Regions from separate parts of the Vibrio maritimus genome, predicted to be linked through region 2. Evidence: predicted binding sites of a transcription regulator. Region 2 holds the regulator's gene; the other holds the start of a gene.
The links. The regulator CRP, encoded in region 2, controls carbon source genes, mostly activating them, when cyclic AMP is high. The targets are predictions, from matches to a motif close to TGTGANNNNNNTCACA.
Positions count from the first base shown of each region.

Region 1 (5,483 bases), 850 kb from region 2:
GCGCAAATTAGAGCCGATGGTGACCAATCATCTTTTTTAGAACCTCATCGTCAAACCAACCTGTGTTTGAAATTGATTCATCCATTTGGTCTTAAACCCGATAAAACAACTTTGATCGTCAGTGGGTAAGTTACAGATCGATATGGAGTCACTGCTTACCACTGTACCTTGCCATCTAATCTGGCCGTTGAGCGCGAAGTTTTTCGTTATGTGATACTCCATGCCACCAAAGATACTGGCAGCAAACCCAGTATGAGAGTTTGTCCACTCTCCGGAAGTATGTGACGCCCCAAGTCCTGCTCCAATATAGCCGGAGGTTTTGTCGGTCCAAGCATATTCAGCGCTACTTTGAAATTGTAAGTATTGAATACTTGAATCAAGATTTAAGGTATCGAGTGAAGAGTCTTGCTTGGAGTAGTAGACGCCCATCCGACCATTGCGAAATGGGAATTCGACAGCAAGTGCTGCATTAGCGGATGGAGAAATATCATAGCTTTTTCCTTCTCCGTCCTTGGCTGCACCGCCAAGCGTATAACCGACAAACGGTGTAACAATGACGTTGCTTTGCGCCGAAAGACAGAACATTGCAGCAAAAGAACCTATCACGATTGGCGTTAGTTTCATCCTAATTTCCCCCAAGCCAAAGCTCGAAAATTACATTAGTTGTACTAGCATTAATTATAGTGTGACACTAACACCATAATTTTGAAGCGGTTATTTGTATAGTAGCAGTACATGTCACAATGGTAATGAAAAGTTACATCTGGAGGAGTTATGGAATACGACCTAAAAGTAGCATTGACGATTGTCACAATTGCGTTTAGCGCTATTATCGCTTTTGGCGTTATCGCGATCGGCGCTTAACGAGCAGCCCTAGCGCGGCATATTATGGCGAACTCAGGTATAGTCACTAACCGCCAGACTGTGCTCGATTACGAACAGTTTGGTAAATACCTTGACGGCAAAACCGCGCTCGTCGCGCAAGGTGGAGGACAAAGAGGTATCTTCACATCCGGTGTATTGGATGCCTTCTTAATGTCCAACTTTGATCCCTTTGATGAATTTTATGGGACATCTGCAGGTGCACTAAATATCTGTGCTTTTCTATCTCGCCAAGCCGAGCTGGGTAAATCTTTCATTCTCGACTTAACCACTGATCCCGAGTTTTTTCACCTCTTCAGCTTTATTCGCCGCAAGCAGTACCTCAATTTGAAGTGGGCTCTCGATAAAATCTGCGACTATCCCTATAAGTTAGACGTAGATATGGGCAGACGGGTGATCGGCCATAGGCGTGCATTTGCTGCTACGACCGACATTGCGACCCTTAAAGATCACTATTTACCTATGCTGCAAGAGGACTGGTATCAAGTCTTGATGGCGACCAGTGCGATCCCTACCTTATTTGAAGGCTCTGTGTCGCACCTAGGGCGCGAGTTTATTGATGGCGGCGTTTCTGCGTCCATTCCTGTGCAAGAAGCATGGAGACAGGAGTGTCGCAGTATCATTGTGATACGTACCGAGCAATACGTATCAGAAGACCCTTTATCAGCAGAAGATGCACCAATCGTTACCGAGTCACCCACTTGGTTTAGAGGCTCGTTGAATAACCTTCAGCTCCAATGGCAGGAAAAAGTCGATCAGTGGTCTAGTAACTGGGGGGCTTTTTTTGAGGGTCAGCGACTCAAGGCAAATGCCATCAAACAAGCCGATCACCTTAAACTCATTAATGGTGGACGTTGGTTATTTGGAGCCGGGGACATATATCGACTCAGTCACCTGTTTGGAGACCGTTTTGATTCAGGTTTGGCGGATATGCTTATGGTGCATTATCAGACCTACTCACTGACCAGCGAGTTTCTCAAGACCCCTCCTGACGACTGCTTTATATGGCAAATTGCACCAGATGAACCACTTAAAACCTCATCCTTATTGAGTGATGTCGATGATATTTTGCATGACTATCAAGTGGGTCTGGATGCCGGATATCGATTTGTTGAAAGCTATAATCTCGCCAAACAACATAAGAAGATAAACTGTGCCAATAACGATCTCTGGCGTCCTAATCAAGCAAGTTAACCTCACCATCCTCACTTATTAATAATAGCTAAATAAGTTGCCATTTCGGTAACAAGGCGTTAAACAATGTTGGTTGAATTGTGAGCGAAACCTTACTGTGTCTGTGATGTAAGCCACAGGCGTAACTTGACGTGCCCCCCAAAGATCCATCTATATGCGTGATATTTGTCACGGCAATCCTATAAACTGCTTCACAATTACTTCGCAAAGTAAAAAAATTAATAGGTTGTTGTTTTTTGGAGTTCAAAATGTACATGGCTCAACCCGGGCACATTGATCATATTAAGCAGATCAATGCTGGTCGCGTGTATAAACTGATAGACCAATTTGGGCCTATTTCGCGTATCGACCTATCTAAACTCAGTAGTCTAGCACCGGCTAGTATCACCAAGATTACGCGAGAACTCATCGAAGCACATTTGATCCACGAAACAACGGTTCAAGAGGCGACTAGTCGTGGTCGACCTGCCGTTGGCTTGCAAACCAATAACCAAGGTTGGCAATTTCTCTCCATGCGTCTCGGAAGAGGCTATCTAGCTATTGCACTGCACGAACTGGGTGGTGATGTTCTTATCGACACCAAAATCGAAGTCCACGAAGTGGACCAAGATGACGTGATGGCTCGATTGCTTTATGAGATTGAAGAGTTTTTTGAAAGCTATAGCGAGCAGCTTGACCGTGTCACCAGCATCGCACTAACCCTGCCAGGGTTGGTGAATTCTGATCAAGGTGTTGTGTTGCAAATGCCGCATTACAATGTGAAGAATCTAAATGTTGCTGAAGAAATCTTTAAGGTGACCGGGTTACCGGTATTTGTGGCCAACGATACTCGTGCTTGGGCATTGGCAGAAAACCTTTTCGGTCACTCTCAAGACTGTGACAACTCTGTACTTATTTCCATTCACCACGGTCTAGGTGCAGGCATCATTCTTGATGGTCGTGTTTTGCAAGGCCGACATGGCAACATCGGTGAGTTGGGTCATATTCAGATAAACCGCCAGGGTGAAGATTGCCACTGTGGCAATAAGGGTTGTCTTGAGACTGTCGCAAGCTCACAAGCTATTCGTGATGAGGTCACAAAGCGCTTGGCTCGCGGAGAGGCCTCAATTCTGTCAGAGTATGAGGACATCTCTGTCGAAGCAATTTGCGAAGCCGCTGTTAAAGGGGATGCGCTTGCTATCAACGTCATTGAAAAGCTAGGCGAGCATCTTGGTAGCGCGATCGCTATCGTCATCAATTTATTTAACCCAGAAAAGGTGTTGATCGGTGGTGTGATAAACCAAGCGAAAGACATTCTCTACCCGGCAATAGAGCGCTGTATTTCTGAACAGAGCCTTCCTGTCTACACGGAAGATCTTCAGTTGGTCGAGTCTCGTTTCTACAAACAAGCAACTATGCCCGGTGCTGCTTTGGTTAAACAAGCGCTTTATGATGGGCTTCTATTAATGAAAGTCATTGAAGGATAACGCTTTTCACACTCTTTGCTGACGGTCATACTTTTGTTGTGAAAGTCAGTAAACTTCTTGTGCTTCCTGCCGATAACATGAGATAAGAAATCAGTTATTGTTTATGCCAAGGAAGCCTAATGTCGAGCGTATTGAGTTCTGTCGACCAACGTACCCAACTTGTGGGTGAAAATAGACTTGAGCTGTTAATGTTTACCCTTAACAGCCGACAGACCTTTGCTATTAATGTCTTTAAGGTCAAAGAGGTACTTAAGCTGCCACCTTTGACACAACTTCCTGGCTCACATCCTAGCATTCGCGGTGTTGCTTCATTACGTGGAGAATCACTGCCAGTCATCGACCTTCGACGTGCAATTGGATTTCCAACATTGAACGAAGAAGGCGATCAAAATCTTATCGTTACGGAATACAACCGCTCGGTTCAAGGGTTCTTGGTTGGTGAAGTAAAGAACATTGTTAATACTGCTTGGACAGAAATTCAGCCTCCTCCTAGAACTGTTGGGCGAGCCAACTATCTCACGGCAATCACTAAGGTTGAAGAAAATGATGCCGTCAGCCTAGTTGAAATCATCGATGTTGAAAAAGTGTTAGCAGAGATCATCGATTACGATATCGCTATCTCAGAAGAAACCTTAGACCGTTCATTACTCCCTCACCTGCAAGGTAAGAAGATCCTCATCGTAGACGACTCGTCTACCGCTCGTCATCAGGTGAAAGCAACGCTCGCTCAGCTAGGGGTTGAAATCATTGAATGTTTCGATGGTGCGATGGCTTATAACCTTCTAAAGCAATGGTGCGACGAAGGCATTGATGTTTGCAGCGAACTCTTGATGATGATTACTGACGCTGAAATGCCAGAGATGGACGGCTATAAGCTGACTCACGAGGTTCGAAGCGACCCTCGAATGAAAGATCTGTATATCACTCTCAACACCTCATTAAGTGGTAGCTTCAACGATGCTATGGTTGAGAAGGTGGGCTGTGACCGCTTTATCTCCAAGTTCCAGCCAGATTTGTTGGTCGATGTGGTTCAAGAGCGTATTCGACGAGATTTGTAATTAATTTGTGCTGTTAAATAAATTACACCATACGTTAAAAAATAGGCTATAATTTGGACGTATCTATAGGCTTGACCCTATAGAAGATAAAAATATTTTACTACCGACTAAAGGTTGTTCCATCAGAATGATTTGGTTAACTTCTAAGGTATTGATGACCTTAAGTTTACTCATCTATAAGGAATGGAAGAAAAGACGTACGGAAGCGGCAGTAGAAGCGGATCTATGATTCATAGGATTAAAAAACGGGAACCTAGGTTCCCGTTTTTGTGTTTATGAGTCCCCTAAATTGCGGATTGACCGAGTTAATGAAACTCCCTTGATTGGACTTTGAGCTCGCCAAGATGTTCGGTCATATCAATTAGGCGTCCAGCAATGACATGAGTGACCTCTCCCTCACGCTCGAGTATGCCTTTGACCTTAAGGATCTTTGAGGTGAGATAGGCCTTCTTCTGAGCCCTTGCGGTTGCTTGCCACACCACCACATTAATGTTCCCCGTGTCGTCCTCTAGAGTAAAAAAGGTGACGCCAGCCGCAGTGCCAGGTGACTGCTTGCCTGTCACTGTACCCACCACAGTCACCAGCGATTTATGTTCTTTAGTCACAAGGTCTTTCATTCGAGTAAATCGTCCCAGTTTTCCCGCTCGGTCGAGTAGGGTGATAGGGTGCTGTTCGAGGGAGACATTCATTGATGAAAAGTCCTCAAGCATGTCTTCAATCGCTGAAGGCTTGTAAGGAAGCGCATGGTTTTCAATTGACTGATAGTTTTCAATTGAATGAGACTCTGCGTCATTCTGGAACAGTGGCAGGTCTTGCAGATTATCCATCATCGCCCAGCGCGTCGCATAGCGATCGCCTGAAATGGCTTTTAGTGCATTTGCAG
Region 1 covers NZ_CP090438.1:1,139,972-1,145,454, forward strand. The annotation lists gene LY387_RS05295 (outer membrane protein) at 37-624, opposite strand; gene LY387_RS05300 (YnhF family membrane protein) at 775-864, shown strand; gene LY387_RS05305 (patatin-like phospholipase family protein) at 889-2,076, shown strand; gene LY387_RS05310 (ROK family protein) at 2,325-3,542, shown strand; gene LY387_RS05315 (chemotaxis protein CheV) at 3,662-4,600, shown strand; gene LY387_RS05320 (error-prone DNA polymerase) at 4,906-5,483, opposite strand, start outside.
Region 1: the regulator CRP is predicted to act here: its motif matches at 2,234-2,249, upstream of LY387_RS05310 (ROK family protein).

Region 2 (5,483 bases):
TGCCGATTCTTGATGATGGCAGAGCACCCAGAACGTTTCTCAAAGACCATTTTTGCTGAGATGCGTGGTGTGTCGGATGCAGAGGGTAACTCTCCGTTTTGGAAGTGGCTTCAAGAACACTTCTTCTCTATCGACTTTACCTTAGCCGACTATCTAACTGGTATTGGTAAGAAAGGCTTTATTGCCGATTTAATGCCAAAACTGCCGATTTACATCAACCTACTGAGCAAAGAGGCTCAAGAGGTTATCGGTCAGGTGCATGAGAACACGCGCCCGGCGTTGAAACTGCTTGAGAACGAAGGTTTTACCTGTCGTAACTATGTCGACATTTTCGATGCGGGTCCAACCGTGGAATGTGACCTTCGCAATATCCAAGCGGTGCGCGATTCATTCCGTGCCAAGGTATCGGTATCTGAGCATACCAGCTCGCAAGACTACCTGATTGCTAACACCTCATTTGAGCACTTCCGCGCAACGGCAGCTAAAGCCGCGTTTGATGCGGAATCTGGCACCGTATTGCTGTCTCCTGAAGCGGCCGATGCACTCAATGTTGCTGAGGGCGATATGGTTCGCATGTTGGCGCAATAGGCATTTAGCGCGTCGCTACATCAGTAGCAATAAGACAAATCGCAATAAGCATAAGATGGCCGCCAATAGCGGCCACATTTCAAAGACCAAAGGAATTTCACTATGTCTCAACAAACTCAATGGATCTCGGGTAACTGGGTGGCAGGTCTCGGTGATGCGTTTCAGTCACTGTCGCCATACGACAATAACATCATCTGGGAAGGTCAATCGGCGACACCTGAGCAGGTAGAGCAGGCGGTATCTTCTGCTCGTAAAGCGTTTGTTGAGTGGAAAAAAAGACCGTTCGCTGAGCGTGAGGCTATTGTGCTGGCGTTTGCCGACAAGGTTAAAGAGCGTAGTGAAGAGATCGCCATTGCGATTGCCAAAGAAACCGGTAAGCCGCTGTGGGAAACGCGCACTGAAGCGGGTGCAATGGCCGGTAAGATTGCCATTTCGATTCGTGCCTACCACCAACGTACTGGCGAGAGCCAACGCGAAGCTGCTGGAAACCAAATTGTCCTCCGTCACAGGCCCCTTGGTGTTATGGCAGTGTTTGGCCCTTATAACTTCCCTGGTCACTTACCGAATGGTCATATCGTACCGGCCTTATTGGCAGGGAACACGGTAGTCTTTAAGCCTTCAGAGCAAACACCACTGGTGGGTGAAATCGCGATGAAAATTTGGGAAGAGGTGGGATTGCCTGCCGGTGTCATTAACCTGGTTCAAGGTGGTAAAGAAACCGGTATTGCTCTTGCTGATTCAAAGGGCATCGATGGCGTGTTGTTTACGGGTAGTGCCAATACAGGTCATATTCTTCATCGTCAATTTGCGGGCCAACCTGGCAAGATGCTGGCGCTTGAGATGGGTGGTAACAACCCACTTGTTGTCAGTGAAGCGTTTGGTGATGTGGATGCAGCGGTGTACACCATTTTGCAATCGGCCTACATCAGTGCTGGACAGCGTTGTACCTGCGCACGACGCCTTTATGTGCCATTTGGTGAAAAAGGTGATCAATTAGTAGAAAGCTTAGTGTCAGCCATTAAGAAGATTCGCATTGATGAGCCGTTTGCAGAGCCTGCACCATTTATGGGACCACAGATCTCAGAGCAGGCCGCAGACCATATTATTGCAGCGCAGGCTGAACTGGTGAAGCTAGGCGGTAAGAGCTTAGTCGAAGCAAAACGCTTGAATGCGGCGTTCGTGACCCCAGCACTACTAGATGCGACAGATATCGCTGAGCTTCCTGATGAAGAGTACTTTGGGCCGCTGCTACAACTGTTACGCTACGAGACCCTAGAGCAAGCGGTAGAACTGGCTAACGACACTCGATTTGGTCTATCGGCAGGTCTTATCTCAGAGCGCGATGAGGAGTGGCAATACTTCACAGACCACATCCGAGCAGGCATTGTAAACCGTAATCGTCAGCTAACCGGCGCGAGCGGTGATGCGCCGTTTGGTGGTCCGGGCGCTTCTGGCAACCTTCGCCCAAGTGCGTTCTACGCAGCGGATTACTGCGCTTACCCTATGGCATCGATGGAAGGCGATAACACCGTTCTTCCTGCGACGCTGAGCCCTGGCATTGAACTATAAGGATCTGGATATGACTGTTGACGCGTTATTTGGCCATTTGTGGCAAGACTACATTACTCGCTTATGTCCTTCAGCTCACAAGGTTCATGACTTGCTGAGAGAAGATGAGTCGCTCATCAATGACCATATTGCTCTGCGAACCTTTAATGTTGCACCGCTGGGTATCGACACGCTGGCTAAGCCGTTTCTAGACCTTGGTTACGAGGTGAGTGGCCATTACGATTTTGAATCCAAAAAGCTGACCGCGATTCACCTAGAACATAGCAATGCTTTGCTTCCTAAGGTGTTTATCAGTGAATTGCGAGTAGAAGAGTGCTCTAAATCGCTACAAGATATCGTGGCCAAGCTAGTGGCTCAGGTGGACAGCGCTAAGCTATCTTCTGCTGAGTTTTTATATGGTGGCCGCTTGTGGGATCTAAGCTATCAAGACTTCCAAACACTGGCGCAAGAAAGTGAGTACGCTTCATGGCTTGCCGCTCATGGTTATGGCGCGAATCACTTTACGGTGAGCGTGAACCAGCTTGATCGCTTTGCCGAGGTCGTTGGCGTAAACCAGCACCTTCGTGATGCAGGGTTTGCGATAAATGAATCAGGTGGTGAGGTAAAAGGCTCACCAGAGGTTCTTTTGGAGCAATCCTCGACGATGGCAGACAAAGTGTCCGTGGCATTTACTGATGGTGATCAGGTGATTCCTGGTGGATTCTATGAGTTTGCTAAGCGCTATCAGTTAGCCGATGGCAGTTACTATCAAGGCTTTGTTGCTGCTTCGGCGGACAAAATTTTTGAGAGTACGCATCAGTAGTCTCCAAAAATACCAAACCCCAAAAACAAAAAAGCCACCCGAAGGTGGCTTTTTAAATCTTGCGACGCGCTCTTAACGAGTACCGTAAACCACGATAGTCTTACCGTGTGCAGAAATTAGGTTCTGCTCTTCTAGCATCTTAAGAATACGACCTACTGTTTCACGAGAACAACCAACGATTTGGCCAATCTCTTGACGAGTGATCTTGATTTGCATGCCGTCTGGGTGAGTCATTGCATCTGGTTGTTTCGCTAGGTTTAGTAGCGTCTGTGCAATACGACCCGTTACGTCTAGGAACGCTAGGTCACCTACTTTTTGGCTAGTCACTTGTAGACGACTTGCCATCTGAGCAGATAAGCGCATTAGAATGTCTGGGTTAACTTGGATAAGCTGACGGAACTTCTTGAATGAGATTTCCGCAACTTCACAAGGTGATTTTGCTCGTACCCATGCTGTACGTTCTTGGTCTTCTTCGAACAGGCCTAGTTCACCAATGAAGTCACCTTGGTTAAGGTAAGACAAGATCATCTCTTTGCCTTCTTCATCTTTGATAAGTACCGCTACAGAACCTTTTACGATGTAGTAAAGCGTCTCTGCTTTCTCGCCCGCGTGGATAAGCGTGCTCTTCGATGGATACTTGTGAATGTGGCAGTGTGAAAGGAACCACTCTAACGTTGGGTCGGTTTGAGGTTTACCTAGAACCATATATCTTACTTCCTCTGCAGGGTATGCTTGCTGCTTTCCATATTTGTTAGCAAGCCCGTTTGTTAAGACTTACTAGCATAAAAGCACTTTGAAGATGGCGCAAGCGATCTTCTGTTTCAAAGAAATAGTATCCTTTTTTGCGCCACTTTTCTTGATTTTAATCGTGTCATAAGCCCATTTATCTATACAAAACTGTGCACATGATCACGGTATAAAAAATCATCGAGATTCGGCTCACAAAACCTAACCTATTTTGCCAGTTTCTATGAGCTGTTGAAGTATTGGCCTGACGATTAATTCCATCGCAAAACTCATCTTACCCCCAGGGACCACTATGGTGTTGTGGCGAGACATAAATGAGCCATCAATCATAGCGAGCAGGTAAGGGAAGTCGACATTCTTGATACCACGTAGGCGAATCACCACAAAGCTCTCATCCAAGCTCGGAATGCCTTTGGCGTTGAGCGGGTTGGAGGTATCGACGGTGGGTACACGCTGGAAGTTGATGTGAGTACGCGAAAACTGTGGCGTGATATAGCTTAAGTAGTCATCCATTGAACGAACAATCGAATCGGTGACCGCTTCTCTTGAGTGACCGCGATCGCGGGTATCTCGCACGAACTTTTGAATCCACTCAAGGTTAACGATAGGCACCATGCCAATCAGCAAGTCAACGTGCTGAGCGGCATTCACATCACCGTCGACGACGCCGCCATGCAGGCCTTCGTAAAATAGTACATCGCTATTTTCTGGCAGGTCTTGCCACGGGGTAAAGGTGCCTGGCATTTGGTTGTAGGGTACGGCTTCATCAAAGGTATGCAGGTAGCGGCGAAACTGCCCCGTACCATTTTGCCCATAGTTGCGAAAAAACTCTTCTAGGGCTGGGAAATCGTTGGCTTGAGGACCAAAGTAACTGATGTGTTTGCCTTGCTCTTTTGCCTTGCGGATCTCGATATCCATCTCTGGACGCGTAAAACGGTGAAAACTGTCACCTTCAATAAACGCAGGCTTGATGCTCATCATGTTGAACATCTTGCGGAATGCTTCTGACGTTGTTGTCGTTCCAGCTCCAGAGGAGCCCGTTACAGCAATGATCGGGTGTTTTGCTGACATAACACTTCCTGTGTATTTGTAATTGTCGTTATAAATTTGCTAACTCACATAAGGAGTTAGACCTTATGGGCCAATTTCAGTTCAATAGCCTTTCAATATAGCAGCTACTTACGTCGCTACCGAAAAATTACAGCGCGCGACGAGATTTAATGTCGACGGTCTCGTGCAGCTCAGAGAACACGATGACGGCTTCACCGCTCTCGAGTTGGCTGCGAACATGGCGAACCTTGTCGTCTAGCGACACCTCCGACTCACCATAGTCGGTGCCCTCGCGCAGCACGAACTCTTTAATAAGGTTATCCAGCGTATCTGCGTCAATTTGTTGCCATGGGATGATCATAAATACCTCTCAATTCTATGACCGCAGGATTATACCACTGCTGATTCACAAATGGTGTGGTTGCTCTTTTTGGCTAATCAATCAGATGCTGGTAGTAACTTGGCAGGGTCTCTTCTAGCCAAAAACGCGGGCGCCTGAGACTGCCAGTCATAAAACCGACATGACCACCTCGCTCAAGCAATTGGTAGTCGATATGGTTGGGAAGTGTAAAGGTTGGAATGACCTCGTGTGTCATAAAGGGGTCATCCTTGGCATGAATAAACTGGGTCGGTACCGTGATTTCTCGTAGGCGAGGTAGACCAGAGCAGCGCTGATAATAGTCATCGGCACCTTTGAATCCATGCAGAGGTGCAGTGATCAAATCAT
Region 2 covers NZ_CP090438.1:291,696-297,178, forward strand. The annotation lists gene astA (arginine N-succinyltransferase) at 1-588, shown strand, start outside; gene astD (succinylglutamate-semialdehyde dehydrogenase) at 691-2,157, shown strand; gene LY387_RS01330 (DUF1338 domain-containing protein) at 2,168-2,959, shown strand; gene crp (cAMP-activated global transcriptional regulator CRP) at 3,032-3,664, opposite strand; gene LY387_RS01340 (phosphoribulokinase) at 3,908-4,777, opposite strand; gene LY387_RS01345 (YheU family protein) at 4,905-5,117, opposite strand; gene LY387_RS01350 (hydrolase) at 5,191-5,483, opposite strand, start outside.